Pseudolabrys taiwanensis: one gene and its partner. Each later gene encodes a partner of the first gene's protein in a complex. Links are inferred from orthologs where the notes say so. Each region holds a gene or a part of one and is shown on either strand. Other genes may lie near its edges.

The links.
Region 2: the proteins of secA (region 1) and secY are in contact, whole or in part, in a crystal structure (PDB 3DIN), measured with the Thermotoga maritima proteins. The link is inferred for Pseudolabrys taiwanensis from one-to-one orthologs. Residues at the interface, in WP_004082002.1 of Thermotoga maritima: Glu261, Ala262, Arg263, Lys300, Ala301, Arg302, Thr303, Ile304, Ile305, Leu323, Tyr324, Asp325, Pro326, Val329, Ser330, Tyr333, Ile336, Lys340, Phe345, Val349, Glu363, Phe364, Tyr374, Ser375, Gly376, Gly377, Glu393, Ile395, Thr482, Ser483; in WP_004081795.1 of Thermotoga maritima: Glu108, Gly109, Glu110, Glu111, Ala236, Glu237, Arg238, Arg239, Ile240, Thr241, Ile242, Gln243, Tyr244, Ala245, Arg246, Arg247, Val248, Thr249, Gly250, Arg251, Arg252, Val253, Tyr254, Gly256, Ala257, Ser258, Thr259, Tyr260, Leu261, Pro262.

Annotation. Positions count from the first base shown.
Region 1 is NZ_CP031417.1:3,536,427-3,541,679, reverse strand. Bases 835-4,230 are described here. They hold secA (preprotein translocase subunit SecA), read left to right. Parts: upstream 835-1,231; coding sequence 1,232-4,030; downstream 4,031-4,230. Other genes in these bases: DW352_RS16820 (Lrp/AsnC family transcriptional regulator), read right to left, coding at 4,105-4,230; DW352_RS16830 (peptidylprolyl isomerase), read right to left, coding at 835-902. Outside these bases: more of DW352_RS16830, read right to left, coding at 1-834; more of DW352_RS16820, read right to left, coding at 4,231-4,572; DW352_RS16815 (aspartate/glutamate racemase family protein), read left to right, coding at 4,756-5,253. UniProt on the Escherichia coli protein: Required for protein export, interacts with the SecYEG preprotein conducting channel.
Region 2 is NZ_CP031417.1:657,143-661,631, forward strand. Bases 823-3,727 are described here. They hold secY (preprotein translocase subunit SecY), read left to right. Parts: upstream 823-1,561; coding sequence 1,562-2,893; downstream 2,894-3,727. Other genes in these bases: rplO (50S ribosomal protein L15), read left to right, coding at 861-1,394. Outside these bases: rpsE (30S ribosomal protein S5), read left to right, coding at 1-536; rpmD (50S ribosomal protein L30), read left to right, coding at 543-737; rpsM (30S ribosomal protein S13), read left to right, coding at 3,793-4,167; rpsK (30S ribosomal protein S11), read left to right, coding at 4,224-4,489. UniProt on the Escherichia coli protein: The central subunit of the protein translocation channel SecYEG. Consists of two halves formed by TMs 1-5 and 6-10.

The sequences.
Region 1 (5,253 bases):
CCGGGGACCGCCGGCGGCGGCGGGACGGTGTACATCTTCTCGATCTTTGCCTTGGCGCGCAGCGAGGTGACGAGGTCGGCCTGCGCCTTGCGCTGGACGTATTGTTCGATCTGCGGCTTCACGTCCTCGAACTTCGGCGGCGCCTTGGTCCGCTTGTCCTCGACCTTGATGACGTGCCAGCCGAACTGGGTCTTCACCGGGTCGGAAATCTGACCCTTGTCGAGCTTGAACGCCACTTCGGCGAATTCCGGCACCATCTGCTCTTTGCTGAAGTAGCCGAGATCGCCACCGCTGGACTTACCAGAGGGGTCTTCGGTGGTCTCGCCCGCGACCTTGGCGAAGTCCTCGCCCTTCTTCAGGCGGACGATGATCGCCTTGATCTTGTCCTCGGCTTCCTTGCTGGCCTTGTCGTCGCCGGCGGCGGCCCGGATCAGAATGTGCCGGGCATGGACTTCCTGCTCGGTGCCCATTTGCTTGATGGCGTCGTCGTAGACCTTCTTCATGGCGGCATCGGTCATCGCCTCGTTGCCGGCCGAAGCCAGGAGCTGTTCCATCAGCAGCTTCTTACGGGCGAACTCGAGTTTGGCCTTGAAAGCGGGCGTATCGCCCAGTTTCTTGGCCTCGGCCTCCTTCGACACCAGGATCATGTCGGTCAGCAGCGTGACCAGATAATCCTTCTTGGCGTCCGCCGACATCGGCGGAAGCTGACCGGCTTCTTCCTCGACGGCGGCAAGATCGCTTTCGTGGATCTCGACACCGTTGACCTTGGCCACCAGCGGGTCCTTGTCCTGGGCCGCCAGCGGGCCGGCGGACGCAAACAGCAGCGCCAGCAGGCAGGCCAAGCCGGCGGCGAGGGCGCCGGCACGGCGCGCCGGGCGTCCGGTTGGAAGGGTGGTCGTCATGAACGGTCCTTTGGAATTGGAAGCGTCCGCAAAACGCGGGCGCGAGCCGACTTGTCACCCAACAACCATGGCTTTGCAATGGCAGCGTGACAGGGGGAAACTTCACGGTCCCGGCACCGAATGCGAGGGTTAACGGCGTAGGGAGCCAACAATTGACAATATTAGGACCCCCTCCTATCTCTCGGAACGACCTCGGCTGAATTGGCTTAAACAAGCGCGGTTCGCGCCGAAATTGCCCGAAAAGAGCCGTTTTCCGGAGCGCCGGAAGCCAAATCCGGCCGCGGCGGCGTGGTAAAACGCCCCGGCCATTGAAGACCAGGAGTGCCCCTATGATCGGCGCCGTTGCCCGCAAGCTGTTCGGCTCCGCCAACGAGCGGCGGATTCGCAGCTATCAACCGCGGGTCGCTGCGATCAACGCGCTCGAGAAAGAGGTCGCGGCGCTCACCGACGAGCAGCTCCGCGCCCGCACCGAGGAGTTCAAGAAGCAGGTCGCCGAGGGCGCCTCGCTCGACGATATCCTGGTGCCGGCTTTCGCGACCGTCCGTGAGGCGGCCAAGCGCACCCTCGGCCAGCGGCATTTCGACGTGCAGCTCATCGGCGGTATGATTTTGCACGAGGGCAAGATCTCCGAGATGAAGACCGGCGAAGGTAAGACGCTGGTCGCGACCCTGCCGGTTTACCTGAACGCGCTCTCCGGCCGCGGCGTGCACGTCGTGACGGTCAACGACTATCTTGCCAAGCGCGACGCCGAATGGATGGCCCAGGTCTACGGCTTCCTCGGTTTGACCACGGGCGTGATCGTGCACGGCCTCGACGACGCCGAACGCAAGAAGGCCTACGATTGCGACATCACCTACGGCACCAATAACGAACTCGGCTTCGACTACCTCCGCGACAACATGAAGTACCGCCTGGAAGACATGGTCCAGCGCGGTCACGTCTACGCCATCGTCGACGAAGTCGACTCGATCCTGGTCGACGAAGCGCGGACGCCGCTCATCATCTCCGGTCCGCTCGACGACCGTTCCGAGTTTTACAACACGATCGACGCCTTCATCCCGAGGCTGGACAATAGTGACTACGAGGTGGACGAGAAGCAGCGCACCGTCACCATGACCGAAGCCGGCATGGAAAAGATGGAAGTGATGTTGCGGGAGGCCGGCCAGCTCAAGGGCGGCAAGCTGTACGATGTCGAGAACGTCTCCGTCGTGCACCACGTCAACCAGGCTCTGCGCGCACACAAGCTGTTCCAACGTGACAAGGACTACATCGTCCGCAACGGCGAGGTGGTCATCATCGACGAGTTCACCGGCCGCATGATGCCGGGCCGCCGCTATTCGGAAGGCCTGCATCAGGCGCTGGAGGCCAAAGAGCGCCAGCCGATCCAGCCGGAGAACCAGACGCTCGCCTCGATCACGTTCCAGAACTACTTCCGTATGTACGAGAAGCTCGCCGGCATGACCGGTACGGCGCTGACGGAAGCCGAAGAGTTCCTCGACATCTATAACCTCGATGTGCTCGAGGTGCCGACGAATAAGCCGCTGGCGCGTATCGACGACGACGACGAAGTCTACCGTACGGCGGCGGAGAAATACCGCGCCATCATCACGCTGATCGACGATTGCCGCAAGCGTGGCCAGCCGGTGCTGGTCGGCACGACCTCGATCGAAAAGTCCGAACTGCTCGCCGAATTGCTGCGCAAGGAAGGCTGGGAACAGCACGACTTTGCCGACACCAATGCGTTCCGCGACCTTTACTCCGGCGACACGCAGAAGAAGGTCTTCGCGATCCTCAACGCGCGCTATCACGAGCAAGAAGCCTATATCGTCAGCCAGGCCGGCGTGCCCGGCGCGGTGACGATCGCCACCAACATGGCGGGCCGCGGCACCGACATTCAGCTCGGCGGCAATGCCGACATGCGCATCCGCCAGGAGATCACCGACATTACGGATTGGGGCGAGCGCGACCGGGATCCGCGCGCGGCAGCCATCCGCGAGCAGATCAAGCACCTTAAGGAGAAGGCGCTCGCCGCCGGCGGTCTCTTCGTGCTCGGCACCGAACGGCACGAGAGCCGTCGTATCGACAATCAGCTGCGCGGCCGTTCCGGCCGTCAGGGCGACCCGGGTCACTCCAAGTTCTTCCTGTCGCTCGAAGACGATCTGATGCGCATCTTCGGCTCCGACAAGCTCGACGGCATGTTGACCAAGCTCGGCTTGAAGGAGAACGAGGCGATCGTTCATCCCTGGATCAACAAGGCGCTCGAAAAGGCGCAGCAGAAGGTCGAAGCCCGCAACTTCGACATCCGCAAGAACTTGCTCAAGTTCGACAACGTGATGAACGATCAGCGCAAGGTGATCTTCGAGCAGCGGCTCGACCTGATGCGCGACGAGACGGTGGACGAGACCATCGTCGGCATGCGTCACGAAGTCATCGAGGAGATGGTCGCCAAGCACATCCCGCCGAACGCCTATCCGGAACAGTGGGACACCGCCGGGCTCGACGAGCAGCTCCGCGAGGTGCTCACCCTGGCGTTGCCGGTGCAGGACTGGGCCAAGGAAGAAGGCATCGCCGACGAAGAGGTGACCGACCGCATCAAGCGCCGGGCCGATGAGTGGATGGCGGGCAAGGTGGCCAAGTGGGGCCCCGACGTCATGCGCTATGTCGAGAAGTCGATCCTGTTGCAGACGCTCGACCATCTCTGGCGCGAACATCTGATCCAGTTGGACCATCTGCGTCAGGTGATCGGCCTGCGCGGCTACGGCCAGCGCGATCCGCTAAACGAGTACAAGGCGGAGGCGTTCGCCCTGTTCGAAAGCATGGTCGGGCATCTGCGCGAGGCCGTCACGGCGCAGCTCATGCGCGTCGAGGTCGTGCAGCAGCCGCCGGAAGAGCAGGATCAGACCTTGCCGCCGATGCAGGCGCATCACCTCGACCCGAATACAGGCGAGGACGAGATGTCGCTGTCGCCGCTGTCGGCGACGCCAGTGCTCGCTCCCGGCGACGGTGGCACGGCGGTGCTGGAGCGAAATCCGAAGGACCCCACGACCTGGGGCAAGGTCGGCCGCAACGAGGTCTGCCCCTGCGGCTCCGGCAAGAAGTACAAGCACTGCCACGGCCGGTTCGCATGAGGGCGCTCTGCGCCCTCATGATGTGAGCTGCCGCGACGCCCCTTCTTCGTCTGCCCGGAGCGGCGGCGAAGACGCTATTTGGTGGCGATGTAATTCGTCGGAATGGCGGTCGTGTACTTCATTTCTTCCATGGCGATGGCCGAGCTGATGTCCGAGAACTCGAGCCGGCTGATCATGCGCTGGTAGACGACATCGTAGGTTTCGATGTCGGGCACGACGATGCGGAGCTGATAGTCCGCTTCGCCGGTGAGCCGCCAAGCCTCGACGATCTCCGGGATGTCGGCGATGAGCTTGCGGAACGCCTGAAGCCACTCGACCGCGTGTCGCGGCGCTTTCACGGCGACGAATACCGTCATCGGCACGTTGGCTTTGCGCCGGCTGAGCAAGGCCACCCGGCGGGTGATGACGCCGTCTTCTTCCAGCTTACGAATGCGCCGCCAGCAGGGGGCCGTGCTCATACCGACCCTCTCAGCGATGGTGGCGACGGGGATCGAGGCGTCGGCCTGGAGGATGTCGAGGATCTTGCGGTCGGTGGCGTCCATTTGAGGTGGGGCGAATGCCGTTTGTTTAGGTTTCCAAATTAGTGAAATATTATAGCTCATATCCAAAAATAGAAGAAAAATAATAGCCTGAAATATTCAATATGGCCGAATCTTCGCTGCTAAGATTGCGCGCTATCTTCGTTATTTTCCTACCGCAAATCGGCAGGAATGGAATTGAAGGCAATGCGAATAATCGGCCTCTTGGGCGGCATGAGCTGGGAAAGCACCGCGGTTTACTACCGGCGTATCAACGAACAGGTGCGCGACCGGCTGGGCGGCTTGCACTCGGCGGAAGTGCTGATGCGCTCGGTCAATTTCGACAGCATCGTTGGCCTGCAACGGGCCGACGAGTGGGACCAGGCGGGCCAAGTCCTCTCGCGGTACGCGCGCGAACTCGAACAGGCCGGCGCCGCCTGTATCGTCATCTGCACCAATACGATGCACAAGCTCGCGGACATCGTCCAAGGCGCGGTCTCCGTGCCGCTCCTGCACATCGCGGATGTGACGGGTGACGCCGTGAGAAAATCCGGCGCGCGGCGGCCCCTTTTGCTCGCGACCCGCTACACGATGGAACAGGATTTCTATTTGTCGCGCTTGCGTGAAAAATTCGATCTCGATCCGCTGGTGCCCGATGCCGCGGATCGCGCCGTCGTGCATGCGACGATCTTCGACGAGCTGTGT
Region 2 (4,489 bases), 2.9 Mb from region 1 along the record:
ATCGTGAAGAGCGCGACAGCGAGTTCACGGACAAGCTCGTCCACATCAACCGCGTCGCCAAGGTGGTGAAGGGCGGCAAGCGCTTCGGTTTCGCGGCGCTCGTCGTCGTCGGCGATCAGAAGGGCCGCGTCGGCTTCGGCCACGGCAAGGCGCGCGAAGTGCCGGAAGCGATCCGCAAGGCGACCGAAGGCGCCAAGCGCTCGCTGACCCGCGTGCCGCTGCGCGAAGGCCGTACGCTGCATCACGACGTGCTCGGCCGTCACGGCGCGGGCAAGGTGTTCCTGCGCGCGGCCCCTCCGGGCACCGGCATCATCGCCGGCGGTCCGATGCGCGCCGTGTTCGAAACGCTCGGCATGCAGGACGTGGTGGCGAAGTCGCTCGGTTCGTCGAACCCGTACAACGTCGTGCGCGCCACGTTCGATGCGCTGAAGAACCAGGACTCGCCGCGTTCGGTCGCGGCGCGCCGCAACATCAAGGTGTCCACGCTGCAGTCGCGTCGTCGCGAAGGCGGCGAGGCCGAGGCGACGGCGGAGTAATCGGTCATGGCTCAAAGCAAGACCATCAAGGTGGAGCAGGTGGGCAGCCCGCTGCGTCGTAGCAACGACCAGCGTGCGACCCTCATCGGGCTCGGTCTCAACAAGATCGGTCGCGTCAAGGATCTGCCGGACAATCCGGCGACGCGCGGCATGATCCGCAAGGTGCAGCACCTCGTCCGCGTGGTCGGCGAGGCGAAGTAATAAATTCTGTCGTCACCGGGTTCGTCCCGGTGACCCCGATAAGGCGGGCAGGGCTTTGCCTTCCTAAGCGAGATGGCCGGCACGAGCCCGGCCATGACAATCGACAGGGTCGAGGACAAGACGATGAAACTGAACCAGATCGCCGACAATGCCGGCGCGCGCCAGAAGCGCACGCGCCTCGGCCGCGGCATCGGCTCCGGCAAGGGCAAGACCGGCGGCCGCGGCGGCAAGGGTCAGACCGCGCGTACGGGCGTGCGCATCAAGGGCTTCGAGGGCGGCCAGATGCCGCTGCATCGCCGCCTGCCGAAGCGCGGCTTCCGCAACACGTCGTTCCAGCTGAGCCTCAACGAGATCAATCTCGGCAAGGTCCAGGCGGCGATCGACGCGGGCACGCTCGATGCCAAGAGCCCGGTGAACGCCGAGGCGCTGGTCAAGGCTGGCCTGATGCGCCGCGCCAAGGACGGCGTGAAGCTGCTCGGCCAGGGCGAGCTGAAGGCCAAGGTTGCGTTCGAGGTCTTCGGGGCGTCGAAGTCGGCGGTGGCGGCGGTCGAGAAGGCCGGCGGCAGCGTCAAGATCCTGGCGCCGGCGGTCGAAGAGACCGACGAGGAGCCGAAGGGCAAGAACGCGCGCAAGGCGAAGGAAGCCGCCAAGGCGTAATTGGCCTGGCGGCGGTGCGGCATCCGGCACCGGGTGTCGCCGGCGGCGACCGGCTACAAGAACTGACGGCAATGCCTATCTAAGGCTTTGCCAGAACGGACTATCCTGACGGCCTCAAGGCCATTCAGGCGCTGGCAGCGACAGGGCGCGGCGGCAGGAGCGGACTGATGGTTTCGGCGGCGGAACAACTGGCGGCCAATCTCAATTTCTCGGCGCTCGCCAAAGCCGAAGAGCTCAAGAAGCGTATTTGGTTCACGGTCGGCGCGCTGCTCGTCTACCGCCTCGGCACCTATATTCCGTTGCCCGGCATCGACCCGGCCGCCTGGGAGCAGCTCTTCCAGACGCAGTCCGGCGGCATCCTCGGCATGTTCAACATGTTCTCCGGCGGTGGCATCCACCGCATGGCGATCTTCGCGTTGAATATCATGCCGTACATCTCGGCATCGATTATCGTTCAGCTACTGACCACGGTCTCGCCGACGCTCGAAGCGCTCAAGAAAGAGGGCGAGCAGGGCCGCAAGATCATGAACCAGTACACGCGGTATCTGACCGTGGTGCTGGCGGCTTTCCAGTCCTACGGCATCGCCGTCGGCTTGCAGGGCTCGGGCAATGTCGTGGCCAATCCCGGCCTGTTCTTCCTGATCTCGACCACGATCACGCTGACCGGCGGCACGATGTTCCTGATGTGGCTCGGTGAGCAGATCACCGCCCGCGGCATCGGCAACGGCATCTCGCTGATCATTCTCTCCGGCATCGTCGCCGAGCTGCCGTCCGCGATCGCCGGCACGCTCGAACTCGGCCGCCAGGGCGCGATCTCGACCGGCCTTATTCTGGTGATCATCGTGATGGCGGTCGCGGTTATCGCCTTCATCGTGTTCATGGAGCGCGCCCAGCGCCGGCTGCTGATCCAGTATCCCAAGCGCCAGGTCGGCAACCGCATGTTCGAGGGGCAGTCCTCGCATCTGCCGCTCAAGCTGAACACGTCGGGCGTCATTCCGCCGATCTTCGCATCGTCGCTGCTGTTGCTGCCGACCACGGTGGCGAACTTCAACGCCGGCAGCGGTCCGAACTGGCTCACCACGATCACCACGCTGCTCGGCCATGGCCGGCCGCTGTTCCTGGTGCTCTACATCGCGCTCATCATCTTCTTCGCCTTCTTCTACACCGCGATCGTCTTCAACCCGACCGAGACCGCGGACAATCTCAAGAAGCATGGCGGCTTCATTCCGGGCATTCGTCCGGGCGAGCGCACGGCCGAATACATCGACTATGTGCTGTCGCGCATCACCGTGATCGGCGCGCTTTATCTGTCGATCGTGTGTTTGATTCCGGAGATCCTGATCTCCTACGCGGCGGTGCCGTTCTATTTCGGCGGCACGTCGCTGCTGATCGTCGTCAGCGTCACCATGGATACCGTGGCGCAGATCCAGGGCTACTTGCTGGCCCATCAATACGAAGGCTTGATCAAGCGGTCGAAATTGCGGGGGCGCAATCGATGAGACTGATCCTGCTCGGCCCGCCGGGGGCGGGGAAGGGCACACAAGCGCAGCGGCTGGTCGAAAAGCACAAGATCGTACAGCTTTCGACCGGTGACATGCTGCGTGCGGCCGTGGCTGCCGGTACGCCGGTCGGCCAGCGGGCGAAGGCAATCATGGAAGCCGGCCAGCTTGTGCCGGACGAGGTCGTGGTGGCGATCATCGCCGACCGGATCGACCAGCCGGACGCCAAGCGCGGTTTTGTGCTCGACGGGTTCCCGAGGACGGTGCCGCAGGCCGAGGCGCTCGATAAGCTCCTGGCCGACCGCGGCCTCAAGCTCGATGCCGTGATCGAGCTCAAGGTCGACGAGGGCATTCTCCTCAAGCGCATCGAGAACCGGGTCGCCGAAATGACCGCCCGGGGCGAGAAGGTCCGTGCCGACGACAAGCCTGAGGTGCTCAAGGGCCGCCTCGAGGCCTATCGGGTCCAGACGGCGCCATTGGCGGCTTTCTATGCCCAAAAGGGCCAGCTCAAGACCGTGGACGGCATGGCGCCGATCGACGCGGTGACGGGCGCCATCGATGGCCTGCTGAAGCCGGGCAAGGTCCAGGCGGCGGCCAGCCGGCTGGTGGCTAAGGTGCGCTCTGAAGTTATTTCAACCTTTGCGGGTGCGAATTCGGAAATGGCGGAACGCCACGTCCCGCGCACGCGGCTGAAGCGCGGGTTGTCGAAGCCCACGTCAAGCGGAGGTTGACGAGGGCGCGATGAATCCCTTAATAGACATCGAATCCAGGAGTTTGACGCGACGCCGGGTCCCAGGGCGGCTGGGCCGGGTGTCGTGTTATGTTTTGTGTTATCCCGTTGAGGGTGCACAAGAATTTGGCGCGCGCCGCGCGCTTGGCCGGTAACAGGAGAGCAATTCGTGGCTCGTATCGCGGGTGTCAACCTACCCACCAACAAGCGCGTGATCATCGCGCTGCAGTACATTCATGGCATCGGACCGAAGATCGCCAAGGATATCGTCAAGGCTTTGAACCTCTCGGAGGAGCGCCGCGTATCGCAGCTCACCGACGCCGAGGTGTTGCAGATCCGCGAGCTGATCGATCGCGACTATATGGTCGAGGGCGATCTTCGCCGTGACGTGGCGATGAACATCAAGCGGCTGATGGACCTCGGGTGCTACCGCGGCCTGCGTCACCGCAAGGGTCTGCCGGTCCGTGGCCAGCGCACGCACACCAACGCGCGCACCCGCAAGGGTCCGGCCAAGACCATCGCCGGCAAGAAGAAGACCGCCTGATCACATTTAATCGCCCGCGCCGGATGAGGCTGGCGGGCCGCGAAAGGACTACTTAGATGGCCAAGGAAGCCACCCGCGTCCGCCGGCGCGAACGCAAGAACATCGCCTCCGGCGTGGCGCATGTGAATGCGTCGTTCAACAACACCATGATCACCATCACCGACGCGCAGGGCAACGCGATTGCCTGGTCGTCGGCTGGCACCATGGGCTTCAAGGGCTCCCGCAAGTCGACGCCTTACGCCGCGCAGGTCGCGGCCGAGGACGCCGCCAAGAAGGCGCAGGAGCACGGCATGCGCACGCTCGAGGTCGAGGTGTCGGGTCC